3 regions of the Pseudomonas sp. GW704-F2 genome follow, and region 1 is predicted to be linked to each of the others. Evidence: predicted binding sites of a transcription regulator. Region 1 holds the regulator's gene; each other region holds the start of a gene.
What was found. The regulator sigma-54, encoded in region 1, starts transcription at its own class of promoters, with help from an activator protein. The targets are predictions, from matches to a motif close to ANTGGCATNNANNTTGCTNT.
Positions count from the first base shown of each region.

Region 2: glnA (glutamate--ammonia ligase) is a predicted target of sigma-54. The motif match lies at 2,442-2,461, and genes of this name have one in related genera.
Region 3: flgB (flagellar basal body rod protein FlgB) is a predicted target of sigma-54. The motif match lies at 3,015-3,034, and genes of this name have one in related genera.

Region 1 covers NZ_JBWKXO010000002.1:89,733-94,830, reverse strand. The annotation lists gene AC07W0_RS02245 (ZIP family metal transporter) at 1-168, shown strand, start outside; gene AC07W0_RS02240 (HPr family phosphocarrier protein) at 207-479, opposite strand; gene rapZ (RNase adapter RapZ) at 496-1,353, opposite strand; gene ptsN (PTS IIA-like nitrogen regulatory protein PtsN) at 1,356-1,820, opposite strand; gene hpf (ribosome hibernation-promoting factor, HPF/YfiA family) at 1,833-2,138, opposite strand; gene AC07W0_RS02220 (RNA polymerase factor sigma-54) at 2,214-3,707, opposite strand; gene lptB (LPS export ABC transporter ATP-binding protein) at 3,905-4,630, opposite strand; gene lptA (lipopolysaccharide transport periplasmic protein LptA) at 4,630-5,098, opposite strand, start outside.
Region 2 covers NZ_JBWKXO010000005.1:222,063-227,160, reverse strand. The annotation lists gene AC07W0_RS06670 (chorismate mutase) at 191-727, opposite strand; gene glnA (glutamate--ammonia ligase) at 935-2,341, opposite strand; gene thiI (tRNA uracil 4-sulfurtransferase ThiI) at 2,676-4,130, shown strand; gene typA (translational GTPase TypA) at 4,270-5,098, shown strand, end outside.
Region 3 covers NZ_JBWKXO010000044.1:212-5,309, forward strand. The annotation lists gene flgE (flagellar hook protein FlgE) at 28-1,344, opposite strand; gene flgD (flagellar hook assembly protein FlgD) at 1,376-2,101, opposite strand; gene flgC (flagellar basal body rod protein FlgC) at 2,118-2,561, opposite strand; gene flgB (flagellar basal body rod protein FlgB) at 2,565-2,972, opposite strand; gene cheR (protein-glutamate O-methyltransferase CheR) at 3,276-4,103, opposite strand; gene AC07W0_RS26090 (chemotaxis protein CheV) at 4,146-5,078, opposite strand.

The DNA of each region.
Region 1 (5,098 bases):
CAGGTGCTGTTACCGTTAGGCTTGGCGTTGGCTGCTGGCGCGATGCTGCTGGTGGTCACTCACGAGGTGATCCCCGAATCGCGGCGCAATGGCCATGAAAAGCTCGCCAGCCTGGGACTGTGCATCGGGTTTTGCTTGATGATGGTGATGGATACTGCATTGGGCTGAAGCTGTTGCGGCTTCAGCCTCTGTCTCGTCGGGTGGGTTTATTCACCCTCATCAAAGAAGTTATTGATCAGCTTGGTCAAGGCGTCCATCGCTTCCTGCTCTTGCTCGCCTTCGGTCTTCAAATGAATCTTGGTGCCCTTGCCGGCGGCGAGCATCATCATCGCCATGATGCTCTTGCCGTCGACCATGGTTTCCGGAGTGCGTCCAGCGCGAACCTGGCAGGGGAACTGCCCGGCAATGCCGACGAACTTGGCTGAGGCGCGGGCGTGCAGGCCCAGCTTGTTGATGATTTCAATTTCCAGAACGGGCATCGCGGGGGTGTTCCTTTCAGCTAAGGTCGCGGTGGCGAACCTGGACGTTCTTGAGGGTTTGTTGCAGCATCTGGCCCAGGCGTTCGGTCAGGTAGACGGAACGGTGGTGGCCGCCGGTGCAGCCGATGGCAATGGTGACATAGGCCCGGTTGCTGGCGGCAAAGCGCGGTAGCCATTTGAGCAGGTAGCTGGAGATGTCCTGGAACATCTCCTCGACATCCGGTTGCGCGGCCAGGTAGTCCGCCACCGGCTGATCCAGCCCCGACTGGTCCCGCAACTCCGGCTTCCAGTAAGGATTGGGCAGGCAGCGCACATCGAATACCAGATCGGCGTCCACCGGCATGCCGCGCTTGAAGCCAAACGACTCGACCAGAAAGGCCGTGCCGGGCTCGGGCTGGTTCAGCAGGCGGAGCTTGATGGCATCGCGCAGTTGGTACAGGTTGAGGCTGGTGGTGTTGATCTTGAGGTCGGCGAGGTCAATGATCGGCCCCAACAGCTTGGTCTCGTCCTCGATGGCTTCGGCCAGCGAACGATGCGGGCTGCTGAGGGGGTGACGTCGACGGGTCTCGGAGAAGCGTTTGAGCAGGGTTTCTTCGTCTGCGTCCAGGTACAGCACATCACAGTGAATGTGCTTGGCGCGCACTTCCTCAAGCAGTGCCGGGAACCGCGAGAGGTGGCTGGGCAGGTTGCGGGCGTCGATCGACACGGCGACCAGCGGCTGTGCCAGTTCGGTGTGGATCAGCGCGCGCTCCGCCAACTCCGGCAGCAGGCCGGCGGGCAGGTTGTCGATGCAATAGAAGCCGTTGTCCTCAAGAACATTGAGGGCGGTGCTTTTACCTGAGCCGGAGCGGCCACTGACGATGATCAAACGCATGATTACTGCTCGTCTTGTTCAGCCAGGACAACCTGATACAACGCCTCATTGCTGCTGGCACTGCGCAGTTTGTCGCGTACTTCCTTGCGGTCAAGCATGCTGGCGATCTGCCGGAGCAGTTCCAGGTGTGCATCGGTGGCGGCTTGCGGGACCAGCAACACGAACAGCAGGTCGACCGGGGCACCGTCGATGGCGTCGAAATCGATGGGAGCGTCCAGGTGCAGCAGGGCGCTGACAGGTGTCTCGCAGCCTTTGAGGCGGCAGTGAGGAATGGCGATGCCGTTACCAAAACCGGTCGAGCCGAGTTTTTCACGGGCAATCAGAGCCTCGTAGACATCTTGCATCTCCAGCTCAGGCACTTGTTTGCTGATCAGGTTGGCAATCTGTTCGAGGGCTTTCTTCTTGCTGCCCCCCGGCGCGTTCACAAGGGAACGGCCGGGAGTCAGGATGGTTTCAAGTCGGATCATGGGTGGGGAGTGTTAGCGGCCGGTGCCCTGTAGGAGGCTCTGCTGCTTTTCCTTATGCTTTTTGATTTGGCGATCCAGCTTGTCGGTCAGGTCGTCAATGGCGGCATACATATCAGAATGCTCAGCATTGGCGACGACTTCTCCGCCGGGTATACGCAAGGTGGCTTCGATTTTCTGCTTCAGCTTTTCGACAGTCATAATGACTTGCACGTTGGTGATCTTGTCGAAATGCCCCTCAATTCGTTTGAGTTTTTCGCCGATATAGGTGCGCAGCGCGTCGGTCACTTCCAGTTGGTGTCCACTGATATTGACTTGCATACAGCTTCTCCTTCGTTGCCAGTGCATAAAGCGGCAGGCAGAGATGCCTGCCACTGGAACGCTGTGGCCTGCCCGTCACATCAAACGCTTACGCTCGCTGGAAGGCGCGATCCCAAGGGACTCGCGGTACTTGGCGACGGTTCGACGGGCGACCTGAATGCCTTGTGCCTCCAGTAAACCAGCGATCTTGCTGTCACTCAACGGCTTTTTCTGATTTTCCGCGGCAACCAGTTTTTTGATGATTGCGCGGATCGCCGTGGACGAGCATTCGCCGCCTTCGGAGGTGCTGACATGGCTGGAGAAAAAGTATTTCAGCTCATATATACCCCGTGGGGTATGCATGAATTTTTGCGTCGTTACCCGGGAAATCGTCGATTCGTGCATGCCCACCGCTTCTGCGATGTCGTGCAGGACCAGCGGTTTCATCGCTTCGTCGCCGTACTCAAGGAAGCCGCGCTGGTGCTCGACGATTTGCGTGGCCACTTTCATCAGGGTTTCGTTGCGGCTTTGCAGGCTCTTGATGAACCAGCGCGCTTCCTGCAACTGGTTGCGCATGAAGGTGTTGTCGGCGCTGGTGTCGGCGCGACGGACGAAACCGGCATATTGCGGGTTGACCCGCAGGCGCGGCACCGATTCCTGGTTCAGTTCCACCAGCCAGCGTTCGTTGTCTTTGCGCACGATCACATCGGGGACGACGTATTCGGCTTCGCTGGACTCGATCTGCGAGCCCGGACGCGGGTTGAGGCTCTGCACCAGCTCGATGATGTGGCGCAGGTCGTCTTCCTTGAGCTTCATGCGGCGCATCAGTTGGCTGTAGTCGCGGCTGCCCAGCAGGTCGATGTAGTCGGTGACCAGGCGTTGGGCTTCAACGAGCCAAGGGGTCTTGGCGGGCAACTGGCGCAATTGCAGCAACAGGCACTCGCTGAGGTTGCGCGCGCCAATGCCGGCGGGCTCGAACTGCTGGATGCGGTGCAGGACGGCTTCGATCTCGTCCAGTTCGATGTCCAGTTCCGGGTCGAAGGCTTCAAGAATCTCTTCGAGTGTCTCGTCCAGATAACCCTGGTTGTTGATGCAGTCGATCAGGGTCACAGCGATCAGGCGATCGGTGTCGGACATCGGCGCCAGGTTCAATTGCCACAGCAAGTGGCTCTGCAGGCTCTCGCCGGCGGAGGTGCGGGTGGTGAAGTCCCACTCGTCGTCATCATTGCTGGGCAGGCTGCTGGCGCTGGTCTGGTAGACGTCTTCCCAGGCGGTGTCCACGGGAAGTTCGTTGGGAATGCGTTCGTTCCATTCGCCTTCCTCCAGGTTGTCCACCGTAGGGGCGGTTTCCTGGTAAGAGGGTTCCTGCACGTCGGAATTGGGTTTTTGCTCGATGTTGTCGGCCAGCGGGTCTGCATTATCGAAGTCGTCGCCTTCTTCCTGGCGTTCGAGCATCGGATTGGACTCCAGGGCTTCCTGGATTTCCTGTTGCAGGTCCAGTGTCGACAATTGGAGCAGGCGGATGGCCTGTTGCAGCTGCGGTGTCATCGTCAGCTGCTGGCCCATTCTCAGGACTAGCGATGGTTTCATGGCAGGGGCTTAACACCTTATTCGCCGGCGCAATGCGCCATCCACGACAGGGCGCGTGAGCGCCAAACATAAGCAAATTATATGCCTGATATTGGAGGCTTTGCCTAGAGCGCGGTAACAATAAAAATCCGGAGGTTTTCATTGACTCCCGCGCACCTTGGCGAACGGCCTGCCACCGCCTTTTTTTCCAGGCAGGCCTACAGGCGGAACTCGTGGCCCAGATACACTTCCTTGACCAGTTCGTTGGCCAGGATCGTGGCCGAATCGCCTTCGGCAATCAGTTGCCCATCGTTGACGATATACGCGGTTTCGCAGATATCGAGGGTCTCGCGGACGTTGTGGTCGGTGATCAGTACACCGATGCCCTTGGCCTTGAGGTGATGGATGATCTGCTTGATGTCGCCGACCGAGATCGGGTCGACACCGGCAAACGGTTCGTCCAGCAGGATGAACTTCGGTGCAGTGGCCAGGGCGCGGGCAATCTCCACGCGGCGGCGTTCACCGCCGGACAAACTCATGCCGAGGTTGTCGCGAATGTGGTTGATGTGGAATTCCTGCAGCAGGCTTTCCAGCTCCTTGCGGCGGCCGTCGCGGTCGAGTTCCTTGCGGGTCTCGAGGATCGCCATGATGTTATCGGCAACCGACAGTTTGCGGAAGATCGACGCTTCCTGGGGAAGATAGCCGATACCGGCGCGCGCACGGCCGTGCATCGGCTGGTGGCTGACGTCGAGGTCGTCGATCAGGATGCGACCTTGGTCCGCCTGGACCAGGCCGACGATCATATAGAAACAGGTGGTCTTGCCGGCACCGTTGGGGCCAAGCAGGCCGACGATCTGGCCGCTGTCGATCGACAAGCTGACGTCGCGCACGACCTGACGGCCTTTATAGGCCTTGGCCAGATGCTGGGCTTTCAGGGTTGCCATTACTCGGCCTTCTTCTTCGGCTGGATAACCATGTCGATACGTGGACGCGGTGCAGTCACCTTGGTGCCGTTGGCGCGACCGGCGTTGGCAACCTGCTTCACGGTGTCATAGGTGATTTTTTCACCTTCCGTGGAGTTGCCGTCGGGGCTGAGTACCTTGGCCTGGTCGATCAGCACGATGCGATTTTGCTGGGCGTGATACTGGATGGTTTTACCGTAGCCCTTCATCGGGGCGGTGTCGGTGGCAGACTGCTTCTGTTCGAAGTAGGCCAGGTTGCCCACCGAGGTCACGACGTCAATGTCGCCAGCAGGGGTGCGAGTCAGCGTCACCGTGTTGCCGGTGATCTTCATCGAACCCTGGGTAATGATCACACCGCCGGTGTAGGTTGCGACGCCTTGCTTGTCATCGAGCTGTGCATCGTCGGCCGAAATGTGGATCGGTTGCTGGCTATCGTTCGGCAGAGCCCAG
Region 2 (5,098 bases), on a different contig from region 1:
AAACTGTGGCGTTCTGCCAGCTTCATCGGGTAGTTTCGAACCAAAATGGGCTGGGTCGGTGGGAAGGGTGCAGGCTATCGCACCAATATAGTGCGATTTTGTGACGATTGTTCAGGAAGCGCGAATTCACACAAATCAAATGCGGGAGGGGGATTGCCTCCTCCCACATTTTTGGATCGGGTGTACCGTTTTAGTCTTTGTAGATACACAGCTCGGCGGTCGCGCGGATCATCGCCAACTGCTGCATCGGCTCATTGAGCGGCTCATGCACGGCTTCGGCCAGCCATTGCGGGCACTGTGGGTCGGTGCGCTGCGGGCTGAAGTCGGCCAATTGCTGCAGCAGGCGTTTTTGCAGTTGGTCCAGTTGCGGGCGAATCTGCTTGACCAGGTCCGGGCGCGGATCGTCGGGGGCCTTGCCCTGGAACTGCCAGTCAGAAAGATGGGCGTACTGCACCAGTTTGTTCGCTTCGATCTGTGCCGAGAAGAACTGCCCGGCGGCGGCAGGGTCCAGCTTGTAGCTCGGGGCCTGGGCGACGACGCTGGCGATCACCTCTTGCTCGCGCTTCTTGTCTTCTACGGGCTTGTGGCTGTCCCACTTGCTCAGGGCGACCTGGTCGGCGATCGCCAGGCGCTCGGCGATGCTGTTGAGTAAAGGTTCGAGGCTGGGCGGCGCAGCGCTCGCACTGGCACTGACGAATAACAGAGCGAACACAAGTCGACGTTTCAATGCTGATCTCCTTGTGGGAGGGGGCTTGCCCCCGATAGCAGAGTGTCAGTCAGCACCGGTATCAACTGATCCACGGCTATCGGGAGCAAGCTCCCTCCCACCTTTTTGATTGGGTTTGCAGGTGCGGAGCTGTGTAATCCCTGGGCAAAAAAAGACCTCCCGAAGGAGGTCTTTTTCGATCACGCCACGTTAAGCGACGCTACCGGATCAGCAGCTGTAGTACAGCTCGTATTCCAGTGGGTGTACGAAGGTGCGGACTTTGATTTCTTCTTCGCTTTTCAGCTCGATGTAGGCATCGATGAAGTCGTCGCTGAATACGCCGCCTTTGGTCAGGAACGCACGGCCCTTGTCCAGCTCTTCCAGGGCTTCTTTCAGGCTGCCGCACACTTGTGGGATCTCTTTGGCCTCTTCAGGCGGCAGGTCGTACAAGTTTTTGTCGGCGGCGTCGCCTGGGTGGATCTTGTTCTGGATGCCGTCCAGGCCAGCCATCAGCAGTGCAGCGAAGCCCAGGTACGGGTTGGCTGCCGGGTCCGGGAAGCGGGCTTCGATACGGCGAGCGCGCGGGCTGGACACGTAAGGAATACGGATCGATGCGGAGCGGTTACGAGCCGAGTAGGCCAGCATTACCGGTGCTTCGAAACCTGGGACCAGACGCTTGTAGGAGTTGGTCGACGGGTTGGTGAAGCCGTTCAGGGCCTTACCGTGCTTGATGATGCCGCCGATGAAGTACAGGGCGGTGTCGGACAGGCCGGCATAACCTTCGCCAGCGAAGGTGTTCTTGCCATCTTTAGCGATGGACAGGTGAACGTGCATACCCGAACCGTTATCGCCGTACAGAGGCTTAGGCATGAAGGTTGCGGTACGGCCGTAGGCATCAGCCACGTTGTGTACGCAGTACTTCAGGGTCTGGACTTCGTCAGCCTTGGCAACCAGGGTGTTGAACTTCACACCGATTTCGTTCTGGCCGGCAGTCGCCACTTCGTGGTGGTGTACTTCGATGACCAGGCCCATTTCTTCCATGGCGTTGCACATGGAGGTACGGATTTCGTGGTCGTGGTCGAATGGCGGAACTGGGAAGTAGCCACCTTTGATACCTGGACGGTGGCCTTTGTTGCCGCCTTCTACGTCCTGGTCGGACATCCACGAACCTTGTTCGGAGAAAATCTTGAACATGGAGCCGGAGATGTCGGACTTGAACTTGACCGAATCAAAGATGAAGAATTCTGGCTCTGGGCCTACGAATACGGTGTCGCCGATACCGGTCGACTTCAGGTATTCCTCGGCACGCTTGGCGATCGCACGTGGGTCGCGGTCGTAGCCTTGCATGGTCGAAGGCTCGATCACGTCGCAGACGATGATCAGGGTTGGGTCTTCGGTGAACGGGTCCAGCACGGCAGTGCTGTCGTCCGGCATCAGGATCATGTCGGAAGCTTCGATGCCTTTCCAACCGGCAATGGAGGAACCGTCGAACATTTTGCCTTCTTCGAAGAACGCGTCATCCAGCGCGTCGCGAGCCGGCATGGTCACGTGGTGCTGAGTGCCTTTTGTGTCCGTGAAGCGCAGATCAATCCACTTAACGTCATGATCTTTGATGAGTTGAACCGACTTCGACATGGTGTCCTCCGGGGTGGCTTCGGGCTGGGTAGTGGAGTTAGCCCTTAGAATGTGGGTGATGCCGGCGCGGATAGTCCGCCATGGCAACCTGCCTCACAAGAGAGCAAATTGCATGCCAGTGCGCCAACATGGCCTTTTTGCGTCAAAATGGCCCCTATAACAGTGCAAACCGCTGAAATGGAATAAATAACGCACTGCAATGTGGCGTGCATTTGCGCAAATGACCTGTTTTGGTGCGTTGCACCGTTGATGCATATTAACTGGTTAAACCTTGAGCGATTTCCGCTATAATCCGCGCCCCCCTTTTTCGGCAGGCCCTGCGCGCGCTGTTTCCATGAAATTAATCGTTAAAGTCTTCCCCGAGATCACCATCAAAAGCCGACCGGTACGGATGCGTTTCATCCGTCAGTTGGCCAAGAACATCCGTGCCGTGCTCCGCGATCTGGACCCGGCTGTGGTGGTGAACGGTGTGTGGGACAATCTCGAGCTGGAAACCCGTGTCACCGACGCCAAGGCCTTGAAGGATATGACCGAGCGCCTGAGCTGCATGCCGGGCATCGCGCATTTCCTGCAGGTCGACGAGTACCCGCTGGGCGACTTCGACGACATCACCGAAAAGTGCAAACAGCACTTCGGCAGCGAGCTTGAAGGCAAGATTTTTTCGGTGCGCTGCAAGCGTGCCGGCAAGCACCCGTTCAGCTCCATGGATGTGGAAAAATACGTCGGCAGCAAGCTGCGTCGCGAGTGCGGCGCTGCCGGAATTTCCCTCAAGGCGCCGCAAATTGAAGTGCGGATGGAAATTCGCGACCAACGGTTGTTTGTGATCCACAGCCAGCACAATAGCATTGGTGGCTACCCGTTGGGCGCCCTGGAACAGACCCTGGTCTTGATGTCCGGCGGTTTCGATTCCACAGTGGCGGCCTACCAGATCATGCGCCGCGGCCTGATGAGCCACTTCTGCTTCTTCAACCTGGGCGGGCGTGCCCACGAATTGGGCGTGATGGAAGTCGCGCACTATATCTGGAAGAAGTACGGCAGCTCCCAACGCGTGCTGTTTGTCAGCGTGCCGTTCGAGGAAGTACTGGGCGAAATTCTCGGCAAAGTCGATAACAGTCATATGGGCGTAGTATTGAAGCGTATGATGTTGCGCGCAGCGTCCCGAATTGCCGATCAACTGCAGATCGACGCGCTGGTGACCGGCGAAGCGATTTCCCAGGTATCCAGCCAGACGCTGCCGAACCTGTCGCTCATCGATTGCGTGACCGAGAAGCTGGTGCTGCGCCCGCTGATCGCCAGCCATAAGCAGGACATCATCGACCTGGCGGAACAGATCGGCACTGCCGACTTCGCCAAGCACATGCCCGAATATTGCGGGGTCATCTCGGTGAACCCCAAGACCCACGCCAAGCGCAACCGCGTGGAGTATGAAGAACAACAGTTTGATATGGCGGTTCTGGAGCGTGCGCTCGAGAACGCCAAACTGGTCCCGATCGATCGTGTCATCGACGAGTTGGGCCAGGATGTGCAGATCGAAGAAGTCAGCGAAGCCCTGGCCGGTCAGATCATCATCGACATCCGTCACCCGGATGCCGCTGAAGACGAGCCGCTGGAAATCGCTGGCATCGACGTACAAACGCTGCCGTTCTATGCATTGAACGCGCGTTTCAAGGAACTGGATAACAGCCGTCAGTACCTGCTGTATTGCGACAAAGGCGTGATGAGTCGCCTGCATGCCCACCATTTGCTCAGTGAGGGGCATGCCAATGTGCGCGTTTATCGACCGAGCTAAGAGCCCGGGGCTGTTTGCCTGTGGCCTGCGTCACCGGCCCCCCGACTCTGCCGTCAAGCTGTAACGGCAAGGCCTGACTCTACTGTTAATCGCTGCCACGACCTGTCAGCACACCGAATCCTCTGATCGAGATACACAAGTGATCGAAAATCTACGTAACATCGCCATCATTGCTCACGTTGACCATGGTAAAACCACCCTGGTAGACAAACTCTTGCGTCAATCCGGCACCCTGGAGCGCAACGAGCTCAACGACGAGCGCGTGATGGACTCCAACGACCAGGAAAAAGAGCGCGGTATTACCATCCTGGCTAAAAACACCGCTATCAACTGGAACGGCTACCACATCAACATCGTGGATACCCCGGGCCACGCCGACTTCGGCGGCGAAGTAGAACGCGTAATGTCGATGGTCGACTCCGTTCTGCTGCTGGTTGACGCTCAAGACGGCCCTATGCCGCAAACCCGTTTCGTGACCAAGAAGGCGTTCGAAGCCGGCCTGCGTCCGATCGTGTGCATCAACAAGGTTGACCGTCCAGGCGCGCGTCCGGATTGGGTTCTGGACCAGATCTTCGATCTGTTCGACAACCTGGGTGCTACCGAAGAACAACTGGACTTCCAGGTTATCTACGCTTCGGCCCTGAACGGTATCGCCGGTCTGGATCACACCGCCATGGCGGAAGACATGACCCCGCTGTACCAGGCCATCGTTGACCACGTTCCACCACCGAAGGTTGACCGTGACGGTCCGTTCCAGATGCAAATCTCGGCACTGGACTACAACAGCTTCCTGGGTGTTATCGGCGTTGGCCGTATCGCTCGTGGTAGCGTCAAGCCGAACACTCCGGTTGTCGCTATCGGCGCCGACGGCAAGAAGCGCAACGGTCGTATCCTGAAGCTGATGGGTCACCACGGCCTGCACCGCATCGACGTTGAAGAAGCGTTCGCCGGCGACATCGTGTGCGTCA
Region 3 (5,098 bases), on a different contig from region 1:
AGGGGCTTCTTGTGCAGCGTTAGCGCATCAGGTCATCTGGATGATGGTCTGCATGATGGTGCTCTGGGTGGAGATGGTCTTGGCGTTCGCCTGGTAGTTGCTCTGGGCCTTGATCAGGTCCACCAGCTCGTTGGTCAGGTTGACGTTGGAGTTCTCCAGGGAGTTGGCCACGATCGAACCGAGGGTGCCGGCTTGAGGGGTGTCGTATCCAGGTTGGCCCGAGGCAAAGGTCTCTCTCCAGGCCGTGCCGCCTGCCGGTTGCAGGCCTTGTTCGTTGTTGAAGCTGGCCAGGGAGATCTGGCCAATGGCCTTGCTCTGCTGGTTGCTGAAGGTGGCGAACAGTACACCGCTGCCGTCGATTTTCAGCCCGGTGATCTGGCCGGTGGCATAGCCATCGGTGACCGGCGGGTTGCGATAGCTGGCCGAATTGTACTGGGTGATATTCGCCATGTTGACCGCAATACCGCCGGTGTTGGCCGCGGCGCCGTTAGCCGTCCATACACCGTCGGTCACGGTGCCCGGTTTCCAGTTGGAAATGGTCAGGGTGGTGTTGGAGACTGCGCTGGGCGGGGTGACCACGCCAGCGAGCTTACCGGCCGTGTCGAACGTCAGGGTCGACGCGACAGGTGCCACCGCGCCTGCGCCACTGATCGGGGTACCGTCAGGGTTACGCCCGTCGATCAAGGTGTAGGACTTCCATTGGTTGGAGTCCGTCTTCACCAGGTACTGCACCATCGGGTGAGCGTTGCCTTGGGTGTCGTACAAGGTGGTGCTGTACTGGGTGGTGAAGGTCTTGGTGTCGGTTGGGTTGAATGGCTTGGCCACCTGGTCGATCACCGGCTCCGAGGAGTTCAGGTTACTGCTGGAATCGACGGTGCTGGAGGCTTTTGGCGGCAGGTTCGACAAGTTGAGTTGCAGGTCGACCAAGCCGCCCTTGACGATCTTGCCGTTGTCATCCGCCGCGTAGCCTTGCAGGCGCGAAGTACCGGTGTTGTTGGTGATGTAGCCGTCTTTGTCCGCACGGAAAGCACCGCTACGGGTGTATTCCAGCGAACCGTCGCTGCCCTTCTGTACGAAGAAGCCACCGCCCTGGATCGCCATGTCCAGGATGCCGCCACTGTTGTTGACGTCGCCCTGGGTGAATTGCTGGGACACGGCCGCCAGGTTCACACCGTTACCGATGCTGTTCTGGCCGGTGCCCAGCTTGGACGCCGCGTAGATGTCCGCGAATTCCGCACGAGACGATTTGAAGCCAGTGGTCGCGACGTTGGCGATGTTGTTGCCGGTCACGTCCAGTTGTTTGTTGGCTGCATAGAGGCCGCTCAGGCCGATGTTAAAAGACATGTTTCTCTCCCTCTGCCGTATTTAGCCGGCTCTATGTACCGATAGTCTGAATTTGCGACAGCTTGACGCTGCCCATGCCGCCCGCAAGGTTGAGCAGCATTTCGCCGCCGGTCTTGCTCAGGGTCACGCTGGTGACCGTCGCCGGCAGCGAAGTGGCCAGAGCCACTGCGTCGCCCGCGTCATTCTTGGTGGTGGCCGTAAAGGTGTAAGTCCCTGCCGGGGCGACCTCACCGTTGGCGTTCTTGCCATCCCAGATGAAGTCGGAACTGCCCGCGCTCTGTGCGCCCATATCGAGGGTACGCACCACGACACCGTCTTTGTCGGTAATCTTGACCGAGACGTTGCCCGTTGCCGCCGTCACTGCGACCGAGCCGGTCATGCTCTTGCTGGTGTCCACCAGCGCCTTGTCGGTCTGGGTAATGATCGAGCGACCGACCAGCGACGAAGCCTGCAATGCTTGCGACGAGCTGAAGTTGCTGGAGATGCTGTTTACCGAGTCGTTCAGGGTGTTGATGCCTTCCAGGCTACTGAACTGCGCCAACTGAGCCACAAACGCACCGTTGTCCTGAGGCGACAGCGGGTTCTGGTTCTTCAGTTGGGTCACCAACAGTTGCAGGAACGCATCCTTGCCCAGCGACTGGTTGCCCGTTGCCGTCTTGGTGGCGGTGCTGAGGCTGCTGTTGTCCGTCGCAGTCTTGACCTTGCTGTTGAACAGGTCCTGGACTGCCGAGTTGTTCGTCGTATCAACAATGGCCATTGTTTGGCGCCCCTTATCACTGACCCAGGGTCAGGACCTTCTGCATCATGGTTTTGGCGGTGTTCATCATTTCCGCGTTGGTCTGGAACGAGCGACTGGCAGAGATCATGTCAGCCATTTCCTCGACCACGTTGACGTTCGGGTAGTACACGTAGCCTTTTTCGTTCGCCGCAGGGTGATTAGGCTCATAGCGCGCTTCCAGATTGCTCTGGTCTTCAACCACGCCGAGTACCTGCACGCCTTGCCCGGCAGCGTCCTGATTCTGGAACAGCGAATCGCCGCCGCTGCTCTGGCCGCCCTGAAACATGGTGGCGAACACCGGGTGACGGGCGCGGTAGGTCTGGTCAATGCTCGAAGACACCGTCTCGGCGTTGGCGATGTTACTGGCGACGGTGTTCAGGCGCGTGGTCTGCGCGCTCATGCCACTACCGGCAATATTGAAAACACTGGCTAAGGACATGGCTTACTCTCCACGCAGGGCTGACATCAGCCCTTTGAATTTGCTGTTGAGCAGGGTGAAGCTGGCCTGGAAGTTCACCGAGTTCTCGGCGTAGGCCGATTGCTCCAACTGCGCGTCGACGGTGTTCTGGTCGATCGACGGCTGCATCGGCGTGCGATACAGCAGCGATTCGTCGCCACTGCTCAGGCCTTGCGCTTCGATATGACGGCTGTTGGTCATGTTCAAGGCGAAGGTGCCGTTCTTGGTCTTGTCCTGCTGTGCGGCGAGCACAGCGGAGAAGTCCAGGTCCCGAGCCTTGTAGTTCGGGGTGTCGGCGTTGGCAATGTTGTTGGCCAGGACTTCGGCACGCTGGGCGCGAAAGCCGAGGGCTTGTTCGTGGATACCGAGCGCTTTATCGAAGCTGATGCTCATGGCGGAAACCTTTAGGCTGACCTGCTGTTCGTTAACAGGGTTATAGCAAGGTGCATGCCAATCTGGCTAAAGCCCATATATCAAGGGGTTACGCAGAGATTGCCGACGGCAATGCCAGAAAAGCGGCAAGCGGCTTCCGCGTAGCGCCAGTAAAGCGGCAATCGGGAGTTGCCGCTTTTACCTTGCCGCAAAACAAATGTGGGAGGGGGATTGCCCCCGATAGCGGTGGTTCAGTCATAGATACTGAGACTGACACACCGCTATCGGGGGCAAGCCCCCTCCCACACCTTGACTGCGTGCGACTTACTTGGCCTGGTAAATGATCCCAGGACTGCACTGCACCATCTGGAAATGATCCGGCAGGCCGTTCAGCGCCTCGGATGCACCGAGGAACAGATACCCCCCACGCTTGAGCGTGCCGTGGATGCGCAGCAGGATGTCTTTCTTCACTTCGGCCGAGAAGTAGATCAGCACGTTACGGCAGAACACCATGTCGAACTTGCCCAGGCTGGCGTAGCTGTCGAGCAGGTTGAACGAGCGAAACTCCACCCGGTTCTTGATCGGCGCCTTGACCGCCCAGCGCCCCGCCCCTTTCGGGTCGAAGTAACGCTGCAGGCGTTCCGGGGACAAACCGCGGCCCAAGGCCAGGCTGTCGTACTCGCCGGTCTTGCAGTTAGTGAGCATGGTGCCCGACAGATCGGTGGCGACAATTTGCGCGCCGGCCTTCAACTGGCCCATGTTCGTCCGTTCGAACTCGTCGATCGCCATCGAAATCGAGTACGGTTCCTGCCCCGAGGAACAGGCTGCCGACCAGATCCGCAAACGCTGACCCGGGCTGGCCTTGATCGCCTCGGGCAGCACTTTGCTCTTGAGTACCTCAAAGGGGTAGGTGTCGCGAAACCATAGGGTTTCGTTGGTGGTCATGGCATCGACCACCATTTCCTTGAGCCCGCTGCGCGGCTGGCTCTGAATCCGCTGGACCAACTCACCGAGGGACTTGATGCCCTGCTGTTCCATCAGTTTGTTGAGACGGCTGGATACCAGATACTGCTTGTTTTCACCGAGCAATATGCCACAGGCTTTTTCCAGGAAGACCCGGAACTGTTCGAAATCCAAATTACCCGTAGACAATGATACCGCCTCTTAAATCGTGTGACCGCCAGGGAAATTCCCCTAGCCGTGATCTGCTGCCTTGATCCGGTCGACTACCCGGGATGCCAGGTCATCAGGGCGGAACTTAGCCAGGAAGTCGTCAGCACCAACCTTCTTGACCATCGCCTGATTGAATACGCCCGACAACGAAGTATGCAGGATGATATGCAATTTTTGCATGCGTGGATCGTTGCGTATTTCAGCCGTGAGGGTATAGCCGTCCATTTCCGGCATCTCGATGTCGGAAATCATCATCAAGAATTCTTCTTCCGGCTTCTTGCCTTCATCCACCAGTTTGCGCAGGTAATCCAGCGCCTGGCGGCCATCGTTGAGCGCCACCACCTCAACGCCGATGGTTTGCAGGCAACGGGTCACCTGTTTGCGCGCCACCGAGGAGTCGTCCACCGTCAGCACCCGCAGCGAAACCGCCTTGTGCGCCGTTTCGGCATCGACGACGCCAACCGAAATCGCTTCGGAAGTCGGTGCGACTTCGGCGAGGATTTTCTCCACGTCGATGATTTCGACCAACTGGTTGTCTACTCGCGTCACCGCCGTGAGGTAGTGATCGCGACCGGTGCCCTTGGGCGGCGGATGGATCTCTTCCCAGTTCATGTTGACGATACGTTCCACCGAGCGCACCAGGAAACCCTGGGTCTTGGTGTTGTATTCGGTAATGATCACAAACGGGTTCTCGCGGTCTTGCAGGCCGGCCGAACTCGTGGCCAATGCCAGGTCGAGAATCGGGATGGTCGCGCCACGGATGTTGGCTACGCCACACACCACCGGGCTCGACTTGGGCATGATCGTCAGCTTGGGACACTGCAGCACTTCCCGCACTTTGAACACATTGATGCCATAGAGCTGCTTGCCGTCCAGGCGAAAAAGCAACAACTCCAGGCGATTCTGCCCTACCAGCTGTGTACGCTGGTTTACTGAATCCATTACACCTGCCATGCCCAGACTCCTACGCTAAA